2 linked regions of the Skermanella rosea genome follow. The protein of the gene in region 1 binds, or shares a complex with, the protein of each later gene. Links are inferred from orthologs where the notes say so. Each region holds a gene or a part of one and is shown in the gene's direction. Other genes may lie near its edges.

Region 1 (11,247 bases):
TCATGTCGAACTGCAGGCCGGTGCTGCCGGCGTCGTGGCAGCCCATGCACTGGTCGGAGGTGACGAACTCGCTGGCGGCGCCGGGGCCGCCGGCCTTGACCCAGACGCTGTCATAGGTCTGGGACGGCATCTTCGACACCGTCTCCCAGGTCGGCCTGGGCAGCCCGGCGACCTTCAACCCGGCGGCCACGTCGGGATCGAAGGCGTATTGCGGCTGGCCCAGCCGCGCCGCGTCGTCGGTCGGCAGGCTGACCAGCCGGTGATGGATCTCGGGCGCCGGGGCCTCGAAGAAGTGCTGGCTGAGGAAGACCAGCGGCTCGCCCGGCTGGCCCAGCATGTTCTTCAGGCTGGCGAAGGTGTAACCGTCCTTGGCCGAGGCGTGGCAGTTCAGGCAGTACTGGCCGAAGCCCATGTTGGCCAGCGGGTTGGTCGGTCCGGGCGGCCAGTCCGGCGCCCAGCCGCTCCAGCCGAACCAGCCCCAGAACCAGCCGTCGTGGGACGCCTGGGCGTCGCGCACCATGATGGCGGCGCCGCTGGTCGGAAGGAGATTGAGCGGATCGACCCCGTCGCAGGCCGCAGCCGGCGCCGGGAACATCTCCTTGACCATGATGGCGCCGTCGGGAACCGGCGCCGGGTCCGCCGGGGCGGCGGCCTCGTCGGACGGGCGGTTCACCTTCAGCCACTCCACCATCTCGGGCGAGTACCAGATCACCACCGGCGCGTGGGTCCCGGCATAGGTCCCGACCCATTGGCCGTCCTGGAGGCTGGCGGTATAGGGGCCGGTGTCGCGCACCCGCTTGTCCCGCACCCACCCCGCGGCCGTGTCCCGGTGGCAGAAATTGCGCAGATAGTCCCCCAGCTTCGTCTCGTACTGGTCGAGCGGCAGGGCGCCCGGCTTCCGCACCGCCTCGGCCAGCGAGGCGCACAGGGCGCCGTCCGTCGGCACCATCGGGGTCGGCCGGGCCGCCGTGCAGGCCGGCGCCGCGAGGGCCGCGCCCGCCGCGAGCAGGCCGCACAGGGCGAGGGCGGGGACCAGGAGACGGGACAGGAAGGATCGGGACATCCGGGGTTTCCCTTCGGAAGGACAGCCCGGTGCGGTTGAGTCGCGACCGGTTCTTTCTCCAGGGTATTAGACCTTCGGGGTTAAGTCCATCGGGGAGGACGGTCCGCAGGCCCGGCACAGCGCGATTGTCACAGCCGCCGCCCCCCGGCTTGTCTGTCCCCGGCCCCGCTGTCATAGTGCCGGAGGATCCCGGAAGGCGGCGAAGATCCGCCCCGACATGCGTCATGGCGTCGCGACCCTGTGTCCGTCCCGACATCACGGACCAAATGGGCGATAGACCGGCAAGGCTTATTGCCTTTCAATCGGCGCATTCTGGTGAGATGACGGCTTGGTGGGAGAACTGGTAAGCATGAAGGCGGTCAAGGGCGCCCTGGAGAGTGCCCGGCGAGGGATCAACTGGCAGGATCATGGCTGAGTTCTTTTCGATGGGCGGCTATGCCGCCTATGTCTGGCCGGCCTACGGGGTCGCGGCCGTCTTTCTCGTGGGCATGCTGGTCGTCAGCCTGCGCGGCCTCCGCCGCCACGAAGCGCTGCTGAAGACCCTGGAGACGAGCCGCCCGCGGCGGCGCGACCGGAACCGCCGCGACAGCGGCCCTGCCCCATCGGCCCCGGCACCGTCGGGATTGCCCGCCGCGGAAGGACACGAAGGATGACCCGCAAGAAACGCCGCCTCTACATGCTGGGCCTCGCCCTGCTGGGCCTGGGCACCGCGACCGCGCTGGCGCTGACCGCGTTCGAGGACAACCTGGTCTTCTTCTACAGCCCGTCCGACCTCGCGGCCCAGCAGGTCGGCGAGCGCAGCTTCCGCCTGGGCGGGCTGGTGGAGGAGAACAGCGTCAAGCGCCTGCCCGACGGTCTGACGATCGAGTTCCGGGTCACCGACACCGCCAAGTCCGTTCCCGTTACCTATGCCGGCATCGTGCCCGACCTGTTCCGCGAGGGGCAGGGCGTCGTCGCCGAGGGGCGCCTGCGCCCCGACGGCGTGTTCGTCGCGCGCGAGGTGCTGGCCAAGCACGACGAGAACTACATGCCGCCCGAGGTGGCCGACGCGCTGACCCGCGCCGGCGCCCCCCAGCACGCGACCAAGTCGCTGGAAGCCCCCGTGCCGGCGTCCGCGACCGGTCCCCTGACTCCCGCCCCCAAGGAGTAACGCCGTGATCCCCGAACTGGGCCATTACGCCCTGGTCCTGGCACTGTTCCTGGCGCTGGTCCAAGCGACCCTGCCGCTGATCGGCGCCGCGCGCGGCGACGCCGCCTGGATGGAGGTCGCGAAGCCGGCCGCGATCGGCCAGTTCGCCATGATCCTGGTCAGCTTCCTGGCGCTGACCTACGCCTACGTGGTGTCCGACTTCAGCGTGCTGAACGTGGTCGAGAACAGCCACTCCATGAAGCCGATGCTCTACAAGGTGTCGGGCGTCTGGGGCAACCACGAGGGCTCGATGGTCCTGTGGGTGCTGATCCTGGCCCTGTTCGGGGCCGCCGTCGCCCTGTTCGGCCGCAACCTGCCGCCGACGCTGAAGGCGCGGGTCCTGTCGGTCCAGGCGATGATCGGCATCGGCTTCCTGCTGTTCATCCTGGCGACCAGCAATCCCTTCATCCGGATCGATCCGGCCCCGCTCGACGGGACCGACCTCAACCCGCTGCTCCAGGACCCCGGCCTCGCCTTCCACCCGCCGTTCCTGTATTTCGGCTATGTCGGCTTCTCCATGGCCTTCTCCTTCGCCGTGGCCGCCCTGATCGAGGGCAGGGTCGATCCCGCCTGGGCGCGCTGGGTGCGGCCCTGGACGCTGGCCGCCTGGGCCGGCCTGACGCTCGGCATCGCGCTGGGATCGTGGTGGGCCTATTACGAGCTGGGCTGGGGCGGCTGGTGGTTCTGGGACCCGGTCGAGAACGCCTCCTTCATGCCCTGGCTGGCCGGCACCGCGCTGCTGCACTCCGCCATCGTGGTGGAGAAGCGCGACGCGCTGAAGAGCTGGACCATCCTGCTGGCGATCCTGACCTTCGCGCTGTCGCTGATCGGCACCTTCCTGGTCCGGTCGGGCGTGCTGACGTCGGTCCACGCCTTCGCGGTCGATCCCGCCCGCGGCGTCTTCATCCTGGTGCTGCTGGTCGTCGCCACGGCGGGGGCGCTGCTGCTCTACGCGATCCGCGCGCCGTCCATGAAGATGGGCGGGCTGTTCGCCCCGGTCAGCCGCGAGGGCTCGCTGGTGCTGAACAACCTGCTGCTGTCCACCGCGACCGCGACCGTGTTCCTGGGCACCCTCTACCCGCTGTTCCTGGACGCGATCGGCGCCGGCAAGGTGTCGGTCGGGCCGCCCTTCTTCAACGCGACCTTCATCCCGCTGATGGTGCCGCTGGTCGCCGCCATGTCGGTCGGACCGCTGCTGGCCTGGAAGCGCGCCGACCTGGCCGGCGCGCTGGCGCGGCTGAAGTTCGCGGCATTGCTGACCGTGATCTGCGTGCTGGGCGCCCTCTACGCCTACCAGGGCGGGCCGGTGCTGGCGCTGCTCGGCGTGGCGCTGGCGGCCTGGGCCTTCTTCGGCGCCATCGCCGAGCTGGCCGACCGGATCAGGCTGTTCCGCGCCCCCCTCGGGGAAAGCTGGCGCCGCGCCAAGGGGCTGCCGCGGTCGAGCTGGGGCATGACCATCGCCCATGCCGGCATGGGCGTCGCGATCGCCGGCATGACCGGGTCGGCCGCCTGGATGACGGAGCGCATCCAGCTGATGCGTCCGGGCGACACGGCACAGATCGCCGGTTACGACATCCGGTTCGACGAGGTCCACCAGGCCCAGGTCGCCAACTACCAAGCCAAATCGGCCACCTTCACGGTGATCCGCGACGGCGAGGTGATCGCGACGCTGCACCCGGAGGAGCGCTGGTTCCCGGTCGCCCGCATGTCGACCACCGAGGCCGCGATCCGGACCAACTGGGTGTCCGACCTCTATGTCGTGCTGGGCCAGGAGCAGGAGGGCACCGGCGGCTACGCGACCCGCCTGTACCACCACCCGCTGGTCCCCTGGATCTGGATCGGCTGCGTGATCATGGTGGCGGGCGGCTGCGTCTCGCTCAGCGACCGGCGCTTCCGAATCGGCGTGCCGGAACGCCGGCGGAGCCGGCAGCCCGTGCCCCAGCCGGCCGAATAGACCGCCCGTACAGGAACCCCCGAGATGCGCCGCCTTATCTACATCCTGCCGCTGGCCCTGTTCGTGGTCCTGGCCGGGTACTTCGCCATAGGCCTGACCCGCGACCCCTCGGTCGTGCCGTCGGCCCTGATCGACAAGCCGGTGCCTGAATTCGCCCTGCCGCCGCTGCTGAACGACGGCAAGGGCTTGGCGACCTCGGACCTCAAGGGCGAGGTCCAGCTGGTCAACGTGTTCGCCTCCTGGTGCGTGCCCTGCCGGGTCGAGCATCCCGTGCTGATGCGCCTCGCCCGCGAGCAGGGCGTCACCGTGAAGGCGATCAACTACAAGGACAAGCCGGAGGACGCGGTCCGCTGGCTGAACCAGGGCGGCAACCCCTATGCCGCGATCGGCGCCGACCAGGACGGCAGGGTCTCGATCGACTGGGGCGTCTACGGCGTGCCGGAGACCTACGTGATCGATGCCGAAGGCCGGATCCGCTACAAGGTCGTGGGTCCCGTGATGCCGGACGAGGTCGAGCGCACCATCCTGCCGCTGATCCGGGAGCTCCAGGGATGAGGGCGCACCTGCGGGCCGGCCTCGCCGCCCTCCTCCTGTGCGTCTCCTCGCCCGTCCTGGCGGTCCAGCCCGACGAGGTGATGAAGGACCCGGCGATGGAGGCTCGGGCGCGCGAGATCAGCAAGGAACTGCGCTGCCTGGTCTGCCAGAACCAGTCGATCGACGACAGCAACGCGCCGCTCGCCCGCGACCTGCGGGTGCTGGTGCGCCAGCGGCTGGCGGCGGGCGACGACAACGCCGGGGTGCTCGACTACGTCACCGCGCGCTACGGCGACTACGTGCTGCTGCGCCCGCCCTTCAAGGCCAGCACCTACGTGCTGTGGATCGGCCCGGCGGTCGTGCTGCTGCTGGGCGGGATCGGCGCGGCGCTGTTCCTGCGCGGCCGCCACCGCGCCGTGGCCGGCGGCGAGACCGCCGCTCCGCTGACTCCCGAGGAACGCCAGCGGCTCGACCGGCTGCTGCGCGAGGATGCCTGATACCATGCTGTTCTGGATCGTCGCCGCCCTGATGACGGCGGCCGTGACCGCCCTGGTCCTCACCCCGCTCCTGCGCGCCCGGCACTCGGCCGCGGGCCGTGCCGCCTACGACCTGGAGGTCTACCGCGACCAGCTGGCGGAACTGGACCGCGACCTCTCCCGCGGCGTGATCGACGAGCGGCAGGCCCAGGCCGCCCGTGCCGAGATCGGCCGCCGCATGCTGGCCGTGGCGGACGAGGGCGAGCGCGAAACGGCGTCCGGCGCCGTGTCGCCCGGGCGGGGCAGCCGCTGGGTGGCGCTGGCGCTGTGCGCGCTGATCCCGCTGGGGGCTCTGGCCGTCTATATCCCGACCGGCCATCCCGACCTGCCGGCGCAACCCTTCGCTTCACGTGAAACAGCGCCGGGCGGCGGCCCGCCGGGCGAGGTGATGCAGGCCATCGCCAAGCTGGAGCAGCACCTGAGGGACGAGCCCGGCGACCTCCAGGGCTGGCTGCTGATCGCCCAGACCTATACCCGCATGGGCCGGTTCGGGGACAGCGCCGAGGCCTACCGGAACGCCGTCGGCGTCAGCCAGGGCAAGGACACCGGCATCCTGTCCTCCTACGCGGAGGCGATGACCGCGGCCAACCAGGGCGTGGTGCCGGAGGAGGCGGTCCGCACCTTCGACGCCGTGCTCCAGGCCGACCCGAAGGACGCCCGCGCCCGCTATTATTTGGCGCTCGCCCGCGCCCAGGCCGGCGATCTGCGCGGCGCGCTCGACCGCTGGGTCGCCCTGGCGGCGGAGAGCCCGGCCGACGCGCCCTGGCTACCTACGGTGCGCCAGCGCATCACCGACACCGCCGGCCAGCTCGGGGTCGATGCCGCCACGGTGATGCCCCAGCCGCTGCCGCCCTCCCAGGCCCAGGCGGCGCCCGCCCCGGGGACCGCCCCCGGCCCGACGCGCGAGCAGATGGCCGGCGCCGCCGACATGACCGCGGAACAGCGCGACGCCATGATCCGGAGCATGGTGGACGGGCTCGCCAGCCGCCTGAAGGACAACCCGAACGATGCCGACGGCTGGCTCCGCCTGGGCCGCGCCTACAGGGTGCTGGGCGAGCGGGACAAGGCGACGGAGGCCCTGGCGTCCGGGGTCAAGGCAGCTCCCGGCCGGGTCGACCTGCTGACGGCCTATGCCGACGCCCTGATCGCCTCGGGCGGCGACCAGGACGCCCCGCCCGCCCCCGCCGTGGCGGTGCTGCGCGACGTGCTGAAGATCCAGCCCGACAACCCGCAGGCGCTCTACTTCGTCGGCCTGGACGCCGCCCGCGCCGCCAACACCGCCGAGGCCTCCCAGCTCTGGGGCCGGCTGCTGACCCAGCTCCAGCCCGGCTCGCCCGAGCACGCCGAGGTCCAGTCGCTCCTCGACCGCCTGAAGCAGGGCGGCTGACCGGGATCAAACGGGACGGTGGCCTTTTATTGCCCACAGATGAACGCAGATGGACACAGATAGGGGCAAGTATCTGTGTCCATCTGCGTTCATCTGTGGATAACCAACGGCACGCTCCCTGGCAACCGTCCTCCCGGGCGGCGGCGCGGCTTCGCCTCAAATTGGAGTGATGTGGAAAATCGGATTTGCGCCGCAGCGGCTGCCCGGATAGCCTGTTGCGGTCATATCGGTAGCAGTCAGATCGGAAGCATGGCCCTGTCACAGCCGCCGCCAGCGAACCAGATCCCCAGCCCCGACCCCGGGGCGGCCATCGTCGTCGAAGATCTCCACAAGCGGTTCGGGCAGCTCGAGGTGCTGAAGGGCGTCTCGCTGGTCGCCCACGAGGGCGACGTGATCTCCATGATCGGGTCGAGCGGGTCGGGCAAGAGCACCTTCCTGCGCTGCATCAACCTGCTGGAGACACCCGACGAAGGCCGCGTCTGGGTCAACGGCGAGCTGATCCGGATGAAGCAGGGCCGCCACCACGCGGTGCCGGCCGACCCGCGACAGGTCGATCGCATCCGGTCCCGGCTCGGCATGGTGTTCCAGGGGTTCAACCTGTGGAGCCACATGACGGTGCTCCAGAACGTGATCGAGGCGCCGGTCCATGTCCTGGGCGTCCCGAAGGCCGAGGCGATCGCCCGAGCCGAGGCGCTCCTGGAGAAAGTCGGGCTGGAAGCCAAGTCCAAGGCCTATCCCAGCCATCTCTCCGGCGGGCAGCAGCAGCGGGTCGCCATCGCCCGGGCGCTGGCCATGCAGCCCAAGGTGATGCTGTTCGACGAGCCGACCTCGGCGCTCGACCCCGAACTGGTCGGCGAGGTGCTCCGCGTGATGCGCCAGCTCGCCGACGAGGGCATGACCATGATCGTCGTGACGCACGAGATGGGCTTCGCCCGCGAAGTGTCGAGCGAGGTCATCTTCCTGCACCAGGGCCGCATCGAGGAACGGGGACCGCCCGACCAGGTGCTGGTCGATCCCCAGTCCGAGCGCTGCCGCCAGTTCCTGGCACGCAATCTCTGACCAACTAGAAAATACCGACAGAACAGCGACGAAAAGTCGATGAACAGGAGAGACCGTATCTTGAAGAAGACCCTCGCAGCCATCGCAACCGGCATGATCCTGATCGCCGCCGCCGGCGTCCCGCAGGCCCAGGCGCAGACCAAGGTGCGGATCGCCACCGAAGGCGCCTACCTCCCCTGGAACGGCATGGACGCCTCGGGCAAGCTGATCGGGTTCGAGATCGACCTGGCGGCCGAGCTGTGCAAGCGCATCGGCGCCACCTGCGAAGTGATGGCCCAGGATTGGGACGGCATCATCCCCGGGCTCCAGTCGCGGAAGTACGACGTCATCATGGCCGGCATGTCGATCACCGACGAGCGCAAGCAGGTCATCTCGTTCGCCGGCCCCTACGCCACCGAGCCGACCGTCTTCGCCGCCATGAAGGGCAGCCCGCTGCTCGACCAGAACCTGCCGACGACGGCCGTGGACATGGCCGAGATCACCCCGGACGAGCAGAAGCTGATCGACCAGACCGGTGCCGCGGTCAAGGGCAAGACCGTGGGAGTCCAGGTCTCCACGATCCAGCAGAACATGCTGGAGCAGCTGATGCCCGGCGTCGAGGTCAGGACCTACGACAAGGTGGACAATCTCGGCCTCGACCTGGTGTCCGGCCGGATCGACGCCATCGTCGCCGACCGCTCCGCGATCGAGGGCCTGATCAAGGCCGGCGACCAGAACAAGGACATCACCAAGTTCGGCCCCGCCTTCTCGCGCGGCGTCCTGGGCGAGGGCGTCGGCGCCGGCGTCCGCAAGGCCGACACCGAGCTCCAGGCCAAGCTGGACAAGGCGATCAAGGAGGCCACCGCCGACGGCACCATCACGAAGCTGACGACCCAGTGGTTCGGCTACGACACGTCGATCAAGTAAGGGCCCGGGGGTGACCGGAAGCCGGATCCCGCGTCATGCTTGACCTGCTCGCCTGGGGCGACACCGGCTGGGGCGACGAGCTGGTCCGCGGCACGCTGATGACGCTTGCGGTGGCGCTCTGCTCGTTCGCGCTGGGCCAGGTGTTCGGGGCGCTGGGCGCCACCGCCAAGCTGAACGGCGGCATCGTCACCCGCGGCATCGCCGAGGTCTACACCACGGTAGTGCGCGGCGTGCCCGAGCTGCTGGTCATATACCTGCTGTTCTTCGGCAGCGGCAACGCGATCATGGCCATAGCCGCGGTGTTCGGCTACACCGACTATATCGAGGTCAACGCCTTCACCATCGGCGTGCTGTCGGTCGGGCTGATCTCCGGCGCCTATTCGACCGAGGTGATCCGGGGCGCCATCCAGGCGGTGCCGTTCGGCCAGATCGAGGCCGGGCGCGCCGTGGGGATGCGCAGGAGCCAGATCTTCTTCCGCATCCTGCTGCCCCAGACCTTGCGCTACGCCCTGCCCGGCCTCGGCAATGTCTGGCAGCTCACCCTGAAGGACACGGCGCTGATCTCGGTCACGGCCCTGGCGGAGCTGATGCGCTCCGCCCAGGTCGCGGCCGGCGTCACCCGCGACCCGTTCCTGTTCTACACGGTGGCGGCGGCGCTGTACCTGGTACTCACCTCGCTCTCGACCGTCGCGTTCGACCGGGCCGAGCGCTATTCCAACCGCGGCGTAAGGCGGGCCTGAGACCATGAACCTGTCGGTGATGTGGAGTGCGGTGCCGACGCTGCTGGCCGGCGTTCCGGTGACGCTCCAGCTGGTCGGGCTGGCCCTGCTGTTCGGCTTCGTGCTGGCGTCCGGCGTCGCCTGGATGCGGCTGTCGGCCAACCGCGTCCTGTCCGCGATCGCCGGGGCCTACGTGTTCGTCTTCCGGGGCACGCCGCTGCTGGTCCAGATCTTCCTGATCTATTACGGGCTGGGCCAGTTCCAGGCAGTCCGCGCCAGCATCTTCTGGGAGATCCTGCGGGAGCCCTACTGGTGCGGCATCCTGGCGCTGACGCTCAACACGGCCGCCTATACCAGCGAGATGATCCGCGGCGGCATCCAGTCCGTGCCGCACGGCCAGATCGAGGCGGCGCGCGCCTGCGGGTTCTCCCGCTTCCTGGTGTTCCGCCGGATCGTGGCGCCGATCGCGGTCCGGCAGGCGCTGCCCGCCTACGGCAACGAGGTCATCCTGATGGTCAAGGCCAGCTCGCTCGCCAGCACCATCACCCTGCTGGAGATCACCGGCATCGCCCGCCGGATCATCTCCCAGACCTTCGCGGTGTTCGAGGTGTTCATAGTGGCGGGGGCGATCTACCTGCTGATCAACTTCCTGATCACCCGCCTGATCCGCTACGCCGAGTGGCGCGTGACCCCGCACCTGCGCCGCCCGGCATAGCGGGCGGCACAGGTTCCGGTCAGTCCGGCTCGTGCTCGGCTGGGTCGTCGTCCGTGGCGTCGCCCACCCGGCCCGGCGAGATCCGGCCCTTGCCCCCGGCCGCCGTGCCTGCGTTCTCGTCGAGAGCCGCGTCGATGCCCATGAAGTCCTCGAGGTCGTGGTGGCTCAGCATCTTCTTCCTCCGGTACGCCATCCTGGGGCGTCGCCGCCCATCCTGCGCGTGATTGCTTAAAAATGTCATGCACCCGTGCCGGATGCGGCAATAGGTCAATCTCCCTGCCGGTCGGAACCCCGGCCGATCAGACCGACCGTTCCTCCCGCACCGCAAACAACAGCACCAGACCCAACGCGAGCAATAGCACGATGGTTGCCATTCCCGCCCGTTGACTTTGGAAGGATTCCGTGGCCCACGCGAGGAGAAGCGGCCCCGCGAAGGAGACAGCCCGCCCGGATAGCGCGTACAGGCCGAACATCTCAGTCTCCATCCCCGGCGGCGACAGGCGGGCCATCATCGACCGCCCGGCCGCCTGCGCCGGCCCGACGAAGATCCCCAGTCCCAGCGCCAGGACCCAGAAGGCGGTCTGGGACTCGGCGAACAGCAGCGGAATGCCGAATCCGATCAGCCCCGCCAGGCACCAGGCGATGGTCCGCTTCGGCCCGATCCGGTCGTCGATCCAGGCGAAGCCAAAGGCCCCGGCGGCCGAGGTGACGTTCAGCGCGATCGCGAACATCACGATCTGGTCGAACCCCATGCCGAAGGTCCCGGCGGCATAGATGCCGCCGAACGCGAACAGCGTGTTCAGCCCGTCGCGGTAGAGCGCGCTGGCGAGCAGCCAGCGGACGATGTTGGCATAGCGCCGGATGTGCCGGACGGTGTCCGCCAGCGCCCGCAGCCCTTCCCGCACCGCCGTCCCGAGCGGCACGCCGGTGGACGGCCGGTCCGGCGTCAGCAGGAACAGCGGCAGGGCGAAGACCGCGTACCACGCGGCCACCAGCAGGGCGGTCGCCCGGACGTTCGCCTGCTCCTCCGTCCCGACCAGGCCGAACAGCGGGTTCTCCGCCTGCACCAGCCCGAACAGCGACAGCACCAGGCAGCCCAGCCCGCCGACATAGCCCAGGCCCCAGCCCCAGCCGGAGACCCGGCCGGTATAGCCCGGCGGCGCCAGCGACGGCAGCATGGCGTTG
Region 2 (11,284 bases), 250 kb from region 1 along the record:
GCCGGCGGCGCGATCGGGACCGTCCCCAAGATGAGGAGGATGGAATGTCGCTCTCGGGGTCCAGGACGGAACAGAACCTGAAGGCGGCCTTCGCCAGCGAGAGCCAGGCGAACCGGCGTTATCTCTATTTCGCCCAGCAGGCCGACGTGGAAGGCTTCCACGACGCCGCCGCGGCGTTCCGGACGACGGCCGAGGGGGAGACCGGGCACGCGCACGGGCATCTCGAATTCCTCCAGGAAGTCGGGGACCCGGCCACCGGGAAGCCGATCGGCACCACCCGGCAGAACCTGGCCGCCGCCATCGCGGGCGAGACCTTCGAGGCCGCCGAGATGTACCTGACGATGGCGCGCACCGCCCGCGAGGAGGGCTTCGACGAGGTCGCCGACTGGTTCGAAACGCTCGCGAAGGCGGAGAAAGCCCATGCCGCCCGGTTCCAGAAAGTCCTGGACCGGCTGGAGTGACCGGGCGGGGGCCGCGACGGGACCACTCCTACTCGATGGATTCGGCCGGATAGACGCCCCAGAATTCGGACCGCTGGAGCCAGCCGCGGTAGCCGTCGACATTGACCTCGCACCAGGCCTGCTCGCAGCGCAGCAGCTTCCCGGCGACGCCGGGCTCCACCTTGGCAAGGCCCGCCGCGGCATCGCCGGCGGCGCGGCGCAGCACGCGCACGCCGCCCGTGACGATCATGGCGCGCTTGCCCGACAGCATGCTCTGATGGACCCAGCCCTCGGTGCCTTCCCAGTCGCGGATGCGTCTCCAGGTGTCGAACTCGGCGGTGATCTCCACAGGGATGTCGCGCTTCACGAAGACCCACTCCACCGGATAGCGCGTGCCCGGCCCGGTCCGCACGTTGACTTCCGCCGAGCGGAGCGAGACGAAGCGCGGAACCGGCAGGCCCGTCGGAGGAGCCATGCCGGGGACCGACTCGGGCTCCTGCGCGAGCGCCTCGGGAGCGGAAAGCGTGGCGGGCAGCAGCAGGGCGCCGAAGCAGATGGCGAGAATGCCGAAACGGGCGGCAGATATCATGGACGCGAACTCAGGTCTGTAACGGGTCTGGAAAGCCCTGGAACGGGCTATTGCCTCAATGTGGCGGGGATATGACCGCCCCGAGGCGGCTCAGCCTAGACCAAGTCCGTTAAGAGGTGGTCACCCGCCGGATGCCGGATGTTACCGCGTCGCTGGACAAGACGGCACGGCGCTTGGTATGGCAAGGCGAAGCCGCCAGGGAGATCCGGTCCGATGCCCGAGAAGAAGAAACCCGTCGTCGTCGTCACCCGCAAGCTGCCGGACGTGATCGAGACGCGGATGATGGAGCTGTTCGACACCCGCCTCAACCACGACGACACGCCGCCGACCGCGGCGGAACTGATCGAGGCCGTCAAGACCGCGGACGTGCTGGTGCCCACGGTGACCGATCGGATCGACGCGCGCGTCCTGTCCCAGGCCGGTCCGAACCTGCGGCTGATCGCCTCGTTCGGCACCGGCGTGGATCATATCGACCTGAAGACCGCCCGCCAGCGCGGCATCACGGTCACCAACACGCCCGGCGTGCTGACCGAGGACACGGCCGATATGACCATGGCGCTCCTGCTCGCGGTGTCGCGCCGCCTGTCGGAGGGTGAGCGGCTGGTCCGGTCGGGCGAGTGGAAGGGCTGGGGCCCGACCACCATGCTGGGCCACCGGATCTGGGGCAAGCGCCTGGGCATCATCGGCCTGGGCCGGATCGGGCAGGCGCTCGCCAAGCGCGCCCGCGGATTCGGCCTGTCGATCCATTACCACAACCGCCGCCGCGTCCATCCCGAGATCGAGGGCGAGCTGGAAGCGACGTACTGGGAGAGCCTGGACCAGATGCTGGCGCGGATGGACATCGTCTCCATCAACTGCCCGCACACCCCGGCCACGTACCACCTGCTGTCGGCCCGCCGCCTGCAGCTGCTGCGGCCCCACTGCTACATCGTCAACACCTCGCGCGGCGAGGTGGTGGACGAGAACGCCCTGACCCGCATGCTCCAGAAGGGCGAGCTGGCCGGGGCCGGGCTCGACGTGTTCGAGCACGAGCCGGCGATCAATCCCAAGCTGCTGACGCTGGACAACGTCGTCCTGCTGCCCCACATGGGTTCGGCGACCATCGAGGGCCGCATCGACATGGGCGAGAAGGTGATCATCAACATCAAGACCTTCGCCGACGGCCACGCCCCGCCGGACCGCGTGCTCGAAGCGATGTTCTGAGCGCTCCGGCAGCCTATATGACGGGTACCGGCACCGGCGGGCCGGTACCCGACGACGCCAGGGAGCTTCAGATGACCGATCCGTGGGAGCGGCGCGACCGGCGAGGACGCAGGACGGCGCGCACCGTCCTGCTGAAGGTGCTGCTGCCGCTCGCCGTGATCGGCGCCAGCGTGGCGGTGCTGGTCATGCTGCACCTGGACGGCACCTTGAGGCTGTTCCTGGACCAGCAGTCCATGTTCGGCATGATCGCCGTGGTCCTGGTGCTCAACCTGGTCGGATTCGCCTTCATCTACATGCTCTCGATGGTCTGGAAATCGGTCAAGCACGACCTCCTGAACCTTCGCGACCCCTGATCGAGGCCGGAGAGCGGTTTCCGACATGCCAGACGAAATGTTGCCGCACGCGAAGCACGCGACCTCCCCCCATGGGCGCCCGCGGGCGTCCGAACTGCTGGACATCTTCGTGGAAGGGCATCCCGACGACCGGATCGTGCTGGGAGACCTGATCACGCTGCTGGGCGACCGGGCCTTCGGGGCGCTGCTGCTGATCTTCGCCCTGCCCAACATGATCCCGGTGCCCCTGCCCGGCCTGTCCACCGTGCTGGGCCTGCCGATGGTGCTGTTCGCGGCCCAGCTGATGCTGGGCCACCCGGCGCCCTGGCTGCCCGCCCGGCTGGCACGCCTGACCGTCAGGCGGGAGACTTTCCTGACCATGGTCGGTGCCACCCGGCGCTATCTGGTGTGGGCCGAGCGCCTGCTCAGGCCGCGCTGGTCGGTCCTGACCGACGGCCCGGGCGAGCGGCTGCTGGGCGCGGTTTGCCTCGTGCTCTCGCTGATCCTGATCCTGCCGATCCCGCTCGGCAACCTGCTGCCCGCGTTCGCCGTGGCCTTGATGGCGCTGGGGCTGCTGGAGAAGGACGGCGTCTGCGTGACCATCGGCCTGTGCGTCGCCGCCAGCAGCGTCACGGTCGTGGTCGCCGTGGTCGTCCTGATCGTCGAGGCGGCGGTGCTGCTGTACCGGCAGCTGTTCCCCTGAGGGGTGCGATCAGCCGAAGCGGTTCACGATGCGGGCGACCTGCCCGCGGTAGCTGCCGCCGAACAGGCGGACATGGACCAGCAGGGGGTAGAGGTTATAGAGGTCGCGGCGCACCTCGAAGAAGCCGGGCCGGATCGGGCGAAGCTCGTGGTAGCGGCGGAAGAAGGGCTCGCCGAAGGTGCCGAACAGGGTGCTGAAGGCCAGTTCGATCTCCGGATCGGCATGATGGATCGCCGGGTCGATGAAGCCGGCGACGCGGCCCCGGAATGCCAGCACGTTGCCGCCCCACAGGTCGCCGTGGATCAGGCTCGGCGGGGCGGGCTCGCCGATCAGGTCGGGCAGCCGGGCGGCAAGCCGCTCGATCGCGGCCATCAGGGCGCCGTCGATTCGCCGCTCGTCCAATGCCTTGCGCGCCATGTGCATCAGGCGGTGGTCGCGGAAAAAGGCGATCCAGTCGTCCGACTCAGGGTTCGGCTGGGGCAGCGGGCCGATCAGCGTGTCCTGCGGAAAACCGTAGCGGGCGGCACCGATGCCGTGCAGCGCCGCGACCAGTTCGGCGGCGTGCTCCTGGGCCGAAGCGGTCAGGCCGCCGTCGCTCTCGACGTGGGACATCACCAGAAGGCGGTCGTCGGCGTGGAACAGCTCCGGCACCGGCAGGCGGGAATGCTCCGCGAGATGGCGCAGCATCATGCCTTCGAGCGCCAGCCCCTTGCCGCTCTTGGCAACGACCCGCCGCCCGTCCGCGAGGTCGAGCAGCCACAGCTCGGCGGCGTTGCCGCCGGCCAGCGGCTTGGCCGAGGCGACGGTTCCGACGCCGTCAGGAATCTTCGGCGGCATGGACATGGACGGCTCCCGGCCGGGAATGGCGGAGCTGGTCGAGCAGGCCGGACGCGGCGGCCTCGACCAGGTCGAGCACTTCGGTGAAGTGGGTGCCTTCGCCGTAATAGGGGTCGGGCACCTCGCGCCGGGGGGCGTCGGGCGCATAGTCCATGAACAGCCTGACGCGGTCCCTGGCCCCGTCGGGTGCCATGCGGACGAGTTGGTCGTAATGCCCCTGGTCCATCGCGAGGATCAGGTCGAATTCCTCGAAGTCGGCCGGCTTCACCCGGCGGGCCCGCAGGTCGCCGATATCGACGCCGCGCTTCGCGGCTGCCGCGACGGAGCGCCGGTCGGGCGGCTCGCCGACATGGTAGCCGTGGGTCCCGGCGCTGTCGGTCTCGATCCTGCCGGCCAGCCCGGCCTCGGCGACGAGGTGCCGGAACACCCCTTCGGCGGTGGGGGAGCGGCATATGTTGCCGGTGCATACGAACAGGACCTTGACCATCGCTACTCCTCCGGAACCGGAACGCGGCTGTACCGCGTCATCATGTCATAGTCCTTGCGCGGTCCCGTGACCAGCCAGCGGACGGTCCAGGCGTCATGGCCCTCGACCCGGAAGCCGCCGCGGTAGACGTCGGCGCCGCAATGGTGCAGAACCTCGGCAGTGCCGTCCGACAGGTCCAGGTCGTGGAACGGCGAGCCGTCGTGGCGGAAGACCATCGCGCGCCGCGGCCCGTCCGGGAAGCTATAGCGGTAGGTCTGATCGGCCGGCCCGGCATGGTCGCCGAAGCGCAGGGTGCCGGTTTCCCGCAGCAACAGATCCCCGCCGGCTCCCTGCTCGAAAAGCGCTGTCCCGTCGAACGAGCCGTCCTGCCCCAGCCGGGCGTCACGCACGGTGCGGACGATGCGCCACGCGCCCGCCAGGAATGCGCGCAGATCCGCCACCGCATGGACTCTTCCGTTGGCCCCGGCCGGGGTCGCCTCTAAACTCACGCAACCTCTCCCGCTTCGGAAAAAGCATCATGATGTTAAAGCCTTCCGACCGGATCGTCATCCTGACAGGCGCCGGCATCTCCAAGGAATCGGGCCTGGACACGTTCCGCTGCGCCGGCGGCGTATGGGAACGGGTGCGGCTGGAGGACGTCGCGACGCCCGAGGGCTACGCCCGCGACCCCGACATGGTCCACCGCTTCTACAACGACCGGCGGCGCGGATTGCTCCAGGCCGATGTCCGGCCGAACGCCGCCCACGACGCCCTGGCCCGGCTGGAGCGGGAATGGCCCGGCGAGGTCCTGCTGGTGACCCAGAACATCGACGACCTGCACGAGCGCGCGGGATCGCGCAATTTGATCCACATGCACGGCGAGCTGTTGAAGGCCCGGTGCGGCGTGTGCGGCGCGATCTCCGAGATCCGCGCCGACCTGTCCGTGGAGGATGATTGCGCCGACTGCGGGGCCGTCGCCGAGATGCGCCCCCACGTGGTCTGGTTCGGCGAGATGCCCCTGGAAATGGAGCGCATTTATCAGAACCTTGCCACTTCGGCCCTGTTCGTGTCAATCGGAACCTCCGGAAACGTGTATCCCGCCGCGGGATTCGTGCAGGAAGCGCGGATCAACGGCGCCCACACCGTCGAGCTGAACCTGGAACCGTCGGAAGGCGCCACCCTGTTCGACGAGAAGATCTACGGCCCCGCCACCGGGGCGGTGCCGGCCTTCGTCGAGCGGCTGCTGGCGCTGAAGCGGTGACGCAGCCGGCCCGAATGCCCTTGGCAGCGGTGGCGGGGTGCTGTACCACTCGGCACCCGCCCGGTTTTTCAACCTTCATGCCGACCGCTCCGCGCCCATGCCCCTGTTCGCCGGTACCGACCTGACCTGCCTGCGCGGCGAGCGGCTGGTGTTCCAGGATCTCTCGTTCGCGGTTCCGGCCGGCGGCGCGCTGGTGCTGCTGGGGCCGAACGGCAGCGGGAAGTCCAGCCTGCTGCGGCTGATGGCCGGGCTGCTGCGGCCCTTCTCCGGAAGCATGAGCTGGGACGGCGTGCCGGTGTCCGACGATCCGGACGTGCACCGGGCGCGCATCCATTATGTCGGCCATCTCGACGCCGTGAAGCCGGTGCTGTCGGCGCGGGAGAACCTGGCCTTCTGGGCTGCCATGGGGGGAGCCGCCGATCCCGGCGGCGCGGCGCTGGCCGCCCTGGAGCGGCTGGGCGTGCCGCACATCGCCGACATCCCGGGCCGCTACCTGTCCGCCGGGCAGAAGCGGCGGCTGAACTTGGCGCGCATCCTGGCGGCGCCGGCGCCGCTGTGGCTGCTGGATGAGCCGTCGGTGGCGCTCGACCGGGCCGGCATCGGGCAGCTCGAGGCGGCGATCGCCGACCACCGCGCGGGCGGGGGGATCGTCGTGGTCTCGACCCATGCGGAGATCGCCCTGCCCGGCGCCTCGACCCTGCATCTGGACGACTTCGCCCTGGCGGCGGAAACGGAAGAGGCCGGATTATGAACCGCTTCCTCAAGCTGGTGTCGCGCGACCTGCGGTTGGCGCTGCGGCAGGGATCGGACGCCACGGTCGCGGTGATGTTCTTCGTGCTGTGCGTGGTGCTGTTCCCGTTCGGCGTCGGGCCGGAGCCGAACATCCTGGCCCGCATCGCCGCGGGGGTGATCTGGGTGGCGGCGCTGCTGGCGTCGCTGCTGTCGCTGGAGCGGCTGTTCCAGAACGACTACGAGGATGGCAGCCTGGAACTGCTGACCCTGTCCAGCCTGCCGCTGGAGGCGGTGGTGTTCGCCAAGGTGCTGGCGCACTGGCTGGTCACCGGCCTGCCGCTGATCGTGGCGGCCCCGCTGCTGGCGCTGCTGCTGAACATGGAGCCGGCGGGCTTTCCCGTGCTGGTCGCGACGCTGCTGATCGGCACGCCGACGCTGAGCCTGATCGGGGCGATCGGCGCCGCGCTGACCCTGGGCGCCCGGCGCGGCGGCGTGCTGCTGTCGCTGCTGATCCTGCCGCTCTACATCCCCGTGCTGATCTTCGGGGCCGGCGCGATCGACGCGTCCCTGTCCGGCTTCACCGCGCGGCCGCACCTGCTGCTGCTGGGCGGATTGCTGGTCGCGGCGCTGCCGCTGGCGCCCTGGGCCGGGGCCGCGGCGCTGCGCCAAGCGATCGAGTAGAGCGAGTAGGGCAGGTCCGGCCGGAAGGTCATAGGCCCGTCACGCAACCTTCCCCCACGGACCCATGTTCACCTGCTACACTCGGGTCCGAACAGAAGCGGTGAAAACCGCCGAAGCGGACCGCATTACGGGAGGCAGGCATGGCCCTCAAGGCCGAACAACTTAAAGGCGAGCTGACCGAGCAGATCGTCAGCCGCGTTCGCGACCGATTGAACCGCGACCGGGCCGACATGGCCGAACGGTTCGTCCGCCAGTTCTATGCCAACGTGCCCCCCGACGACCTGCTGGAATCCAGCCCCGACCAGCTCTACAGCGCGGCGCTGTCGATCTGGCAGTTCGCCGCCCAGCGGCAGGAGCGGACCGCCCGGGTCCGGGCCTATCACCCGCAGGTCGACGAGCACGGCTGGCAGTCCGGCCATACCGTGGTCGAGATCGTCAACGACGACATGCCGTTCCTGGTCGATTCGGTCACGGCGGAGCTGAACCGCCAGGGCCTGACCGTCCATCTGGTGATCCACCCCGTGGTGCGGGTGCGCCGCGACGCGTCGGGCCGCCTGACCGACCTGTACGAGCCGCAGGCCGCCCCGGCCGAGGCCGTGCCCGAATCCTTCATGCATATCGAGGTGGACGAGCAGACCGACCCCCAGTTCCTGGAGCGGATCGCCCAGGGGATCGAGAAGGTGCTGGCCGACGTGCGCGCCGCAGTCGAGGACTGGAAGGCGATGCACGAGCCCATGGGGCGCATCATGGCCGGCGTGGACTCCATGCCGGACGCGCTGCCCGAGGCGGAGCTGAACGAGGCGCGGGATTTCCTGCACTGGCTGAGCGACGACAATTTCACGTTCCTGGGCTATCGCCTCTACCGGTTCGAGGGCGAGGGCGACGAGGCCCGGCTGACCCCGGTCCCCGGCGAGGGGCTGGGCATCCTGCGCAACGACGACATCCGGGTGTTCGACGGGCTGCGCAACTTCGCCTCCCTGCCGCCCGACGCCCAGCAGTTCCTGCGCCAGCCGCGCCTGCTGCTGGTGACCAAGTCGAACCGCCGCGCCACGGTGCACCGCCCGGCCCTGATGGACAGCATCTTCATCAAGGCCTACGACGACGACGGGAAGGTGGTCGGCGAGCACCTGTTCGTGGGATTGTTCACGTCGGCCGCCTACAGCGCCAGCGCCCGCGACATCCCGTTCCTGCGCAACAAGGTGGCCCGGGTGCTGGAGCGCGCCGGGTTCGATCCGCGCAGCCACGACGGCAAGGCGCTGACCCATATCCTGGAGAATTTCCCCCGGGACGAACTGTTCCAGATCACCGACAACGAGCTGTACGAGATCGCGATCGGGGTGCTTCACCTGCAGGAGCGCCAGCGCACCGCCCTGTTCATCCGCCGCGACCCGTTCGAGCGCTTCATGACCTGCCTGGTCTATGTCCCGCGCGACCGCTACGACACCGACCTGCGCCGGCGCATCCAGGCGATCCTGGAGCGCGCCTTCGACGGAACCTGCTCCGCCTTCTTCACGCAGCTGGCCGAGAGCGTGCTGGCGCGGGTCCAGTTCGTCATCGAAACGAAGCCCGGCGGCATTCCCGATTACGATGCCGGGGAGATCGAGGAACGGCTGATCGAGGCGAGCCGCGCCTGGCCCGACCGCTTGCAGGACGCCCTGGTCGAAGCCCGCGGCGAGGAGGAGGGGCTGCGCCTGCACCGGCGCTACTCCGCGTCCTTCGACGTGGGATACCGGGACCGTTTCGGCGCCGAACTGGCCGTCTACGACATCGAGCGGATCGAGGAGGTGCTCCATACCGGGCGCCTGGGCCTGAACCTCTACCGGCCGATCGAGGCCGGCGAGACCGAGCTTTACCTGAAGCTCTACCATGACGGCGGGCAGGTGGCCCTGTCCGACATCCTGCCCATGCTGGAGCATATGGGCGTCAAGGTGATCTCGGAGGGCGGACCGTTCGAGGTGACGATCCCCGGCCGGATCGAGCCGGTCTGGATCCATGACTTCGCCATGACCAGCCGGGCCGGCATCGCCGTGGACCTGGGCCGCGTGCGGCAGGCGTTCCAGGACGCGTTCCTGCGGGTCTGGGAAGGCCGGATGGAGGACGACGGCTTCAACCGGCTGGTGATCCGCGCCGGGCTGGGCTGGCGCGACATCACCATGCTGCGGGCCTATGCCAAGTATCTGCGCCAGATCCGCTTCCAGTTCAGCCAGGACTACATGGAGGACACGCTGGCCGGCCACGCCGCCATCACGCGGCTGATCGTCCGGCTGTTCCAGACCCTGCACGACCCGGACCGGCGGGCGACGCCGGGCGGCGCCGACGAGGCGCAGGTCGCGGTCAACGGGCTGCTGGTGGAGATCGACCACGCGCTGGACGAGGTCGCCAACCTGGACGAGGACCGCATCCTGCGCCGGTTCCTCAACCTCGTGCGCTGCACCCTGCGGACCAACTATTTCCAGAAGGCCGAGGACGGCGGGGTCAAGCCCTACCTGTCCATGAAGCTGGACAGCCGGGGCGTGGACGAGCTGCCCCTGCCCCGCCCCATGGTCGAGGTCTGGGTCTACAGCCCGCGGGTCGAGGCGATCCATCTGCGCGGCGGCAAGGTCGCCCGCGGCGGCATCCGCTGGTCCGACCGGCGCGAGGATTTCCGCACCGAGATCCTGGGCCTGATGAAGGCGCAGATGGTCAAGAACGCGGTCATCGTGCCCGTGGGGTCGAAGGGCGGCTTCGTGGTCAAGCGCCCGCCGCCGGCCGATGCCGGCCGCGAGGTGCTGATGGCCGAGGTGATCGAGTGCTACAAGACGCTGATGCGGGGCCTGCTCGACATCACCGACAACTTCGCGGCCGACGGGTCGGTCGTGCCGCCGCCGCGGGTGGTCCGGATCGACGGCGACGACCCGTACCTGGTGGTGGCGGCCGACAAGGGCACGGCGACCTTCTCCGACATCGCCAACGGCGTGTCGCTGGACTATGGGTTCTGGCTGGGCGACGCCTTCGCGTCGGGCGGGTCGCGCGGGTACGACCACAAGAAGATGGGCATCACCGCGCGCGGCGCCTGGGAGTCGGTCAAGCGACACTTCCGCGAGATCGGCGTGGATTGCCAGACCCAGGACTTCACCTGCGTCGGCGTCGGCGACATGTCGGGCGACGTGTTCGGCAACGGCATGCTGCTGTCGCGCCACACGAAGCTGGTGGGCGCCTTCAACCACCTGCACATCTTCTGCGATCCGAACCCGGATCCGGCGACCAGCTTCGAGGAGCGGCGCCGGCTGTTCGACCTGCCGCGCTCGACCTGGGCTGACTATGACGCGGGGCTGCTGTCGCCGGGCGGCGCCATCTTCGACCGCAAGGCCAAGTCGCTGAAGCTGTCGCCCGAGATCCAGGCCCGTTTCGGCCTGACCCGCGACAAGGTGACCCCGGTGGAGCTGATCCAGGCGATGCTCCGGGGGCAAGTGGACCTGCTGTGGTTCGGCGGCATCGGCACCTTCGTCAAGGCGACCGAGGAGACCCATGCCGAGGTCGGCGACAAGGCCAACGATTCCAGCCGGATCGACGGCCGGGAGGTCCGCGCGAAGATCGTCGGCGAGGGCGCCAACCTGGGCGTGACCCAGCGCGGCCGGATCGAGTACGCCCAGGGGGGAGGACGGATCAACACCGACGCGATCGACAATTCCGCCGGCGTCGATACCTCCGACCACGAGGTCAACATCAAGGTGCTGACCGGCGACGTGATCGCCCGCGGCGACATGACCATGAAGCAGCGCGACCAGCTTCTGGCGAGCATGACCGACGAGGTGGCCGAGCTGGTGCTGGCCGACAATTACCTCCAGACCCAGGCGATCAGCGTCGCCGGGGTGGGCGGGGCCGAGTCGCTGGAGGGGCAGGTCCGCTTCATGCGGCTGCTGGAGAAGAGCGGCCATCTGAACCGGGCGATCGAGTTCCTGCCCGACGACGAGGAGATCGCATCCCGGACGTCGCGCGGGCAGGCGCTGACCCGGCCGGAGCTGGCCGTGCTGCTGGCCTATTCCAAGATCACGCTGTAC

Evidence for each region.
Region 2: the proteins of ccmE (region 1) and ccmB are in contact, whole or in part, in a solved structure (PDB 8CE8), measured with the Escherichia coli proteins. The link is inferred for Skermanella rosea from one-to-one orthologs.

What each region holds. Positions count from the first base shown.
Region 1 is NZ_CP086111.1:5,728,004-5,739,250, forward strand. What follows is about bases 583-3,462. They hold ccmE (cytochrome c maturation protein CcmE), read left to right. Parts: upstream 583-1,712; coding sequence 1,713-2,213; downstream 2,214-3,462. Other genes in these bases: JL101_RS26730 (hypothetical protein), read right to left, coding at 583-1,063; ccmD (heme exporter protein CcmD), read left to right, coding at 1,471-1,716; JL101_RS26745 (heme lyase CcmF/NrfE family subunit), read left to right, coding at 2,218-3,462. In the rest of the region: more of JL101_RS26730, read right to left, coding at 1-582; more of JL101_RS26745, read left to right, coding at 3,463-4,206; JL101_RS26750 (DsbE family thiol:disulfide interchange protein), read left to right, coding at 4,231-4,761; JL101_RS26755 (cytochrome c-type biogenesis protein), read left to right, coding at 4,758-5,237; c-type cytochrome biogenesis protein CcmI, read left to right, coding at 5,242-6,663; JL101_RS26765 (ABC transporter ATP-binding protein), read left to right, coding at 6,913-7,722; JL101_RS26770 (transporter substrate-binding domain-containing protein), read left to right, coding at 7,783-8,628; JL101_RS26775 (ABC transporter permease), read left to right, coding at 8,664-9,368; JL101_RS26780 (ABC transporter permease), read left to right, coding at 9,373-10,062; JL101_RS26785 (hypothetical protein), read right to left, coding at 10,082-10,234; JL101_RS26790 (MFS transporter), read right to left, coding at 10,362-11,247. UniProt on the Escherichia coli protein: Heme chaperone required for the biogenesis of c-type cytochromes. Transiently binds heme delivered by CcmC and transfers the heme to apo-cytochromes in a process facilitated by CcmF and CcmH.
Region 2 is NZ_CP086111.1:5,978,581-5,989,864, reverse strand. The notes cover bases 5,495-8,411. They hold ccmB (heme exporter protein CcmB), read left to right. Parts: upstream 5,495-6,578; coding sequence 6,579-7,244; downstream 7,245-8,411. Other genes in these bases: JL101_RS27990 (NAD-glutamate dehydrogenase), read left to right, coding at 7,385-8,411; ccmA (heme ABC exporter ATP-binding protein CcmA), read left to right, coding at 5,929-6,582; cobB (Sir2 family NAD+-dependent deacetylase), read left to right, coding at 5,495-5,831. In the rest of the region: JL101_RS28045 (rubrerythrin family protein), read left to right, coding at 45-461; JL101_RS28040 (SH3 domain-containing protein), read right to left, coding at 490-1,029; JL101_RS28035 (2-hydroxyacid dehydrogenase), read left to right, coding at 1,243-2,232; JL101_RS28030 (hypothetical protein), read left to right, coding at 2,250-2,585; JL101_RS28025 (exopolysaccharide biosynthesis protein), read left to right, coding at 2,611-3,267; JL101_RS28020 (fructosamine kinase family protein), read right to left, coding at 3,277-4,104; JL101_RS28015 (low molecular weight protein-tyrosine-phosphatase), read right to left, coding at 4,085-4,591; JL101_RS28010 (DUF6314 family protein), read right to left, coding at 4,594-5,031; more of cobB, read left to right, coding at 5,109-5,494; more of JL101_RS27990, read left to right, coding at 8,412-11,284. UniProt on the Escherichia coli protein: Required for the export of heme to the periplasm for the biogenesis of c-type cytochromes.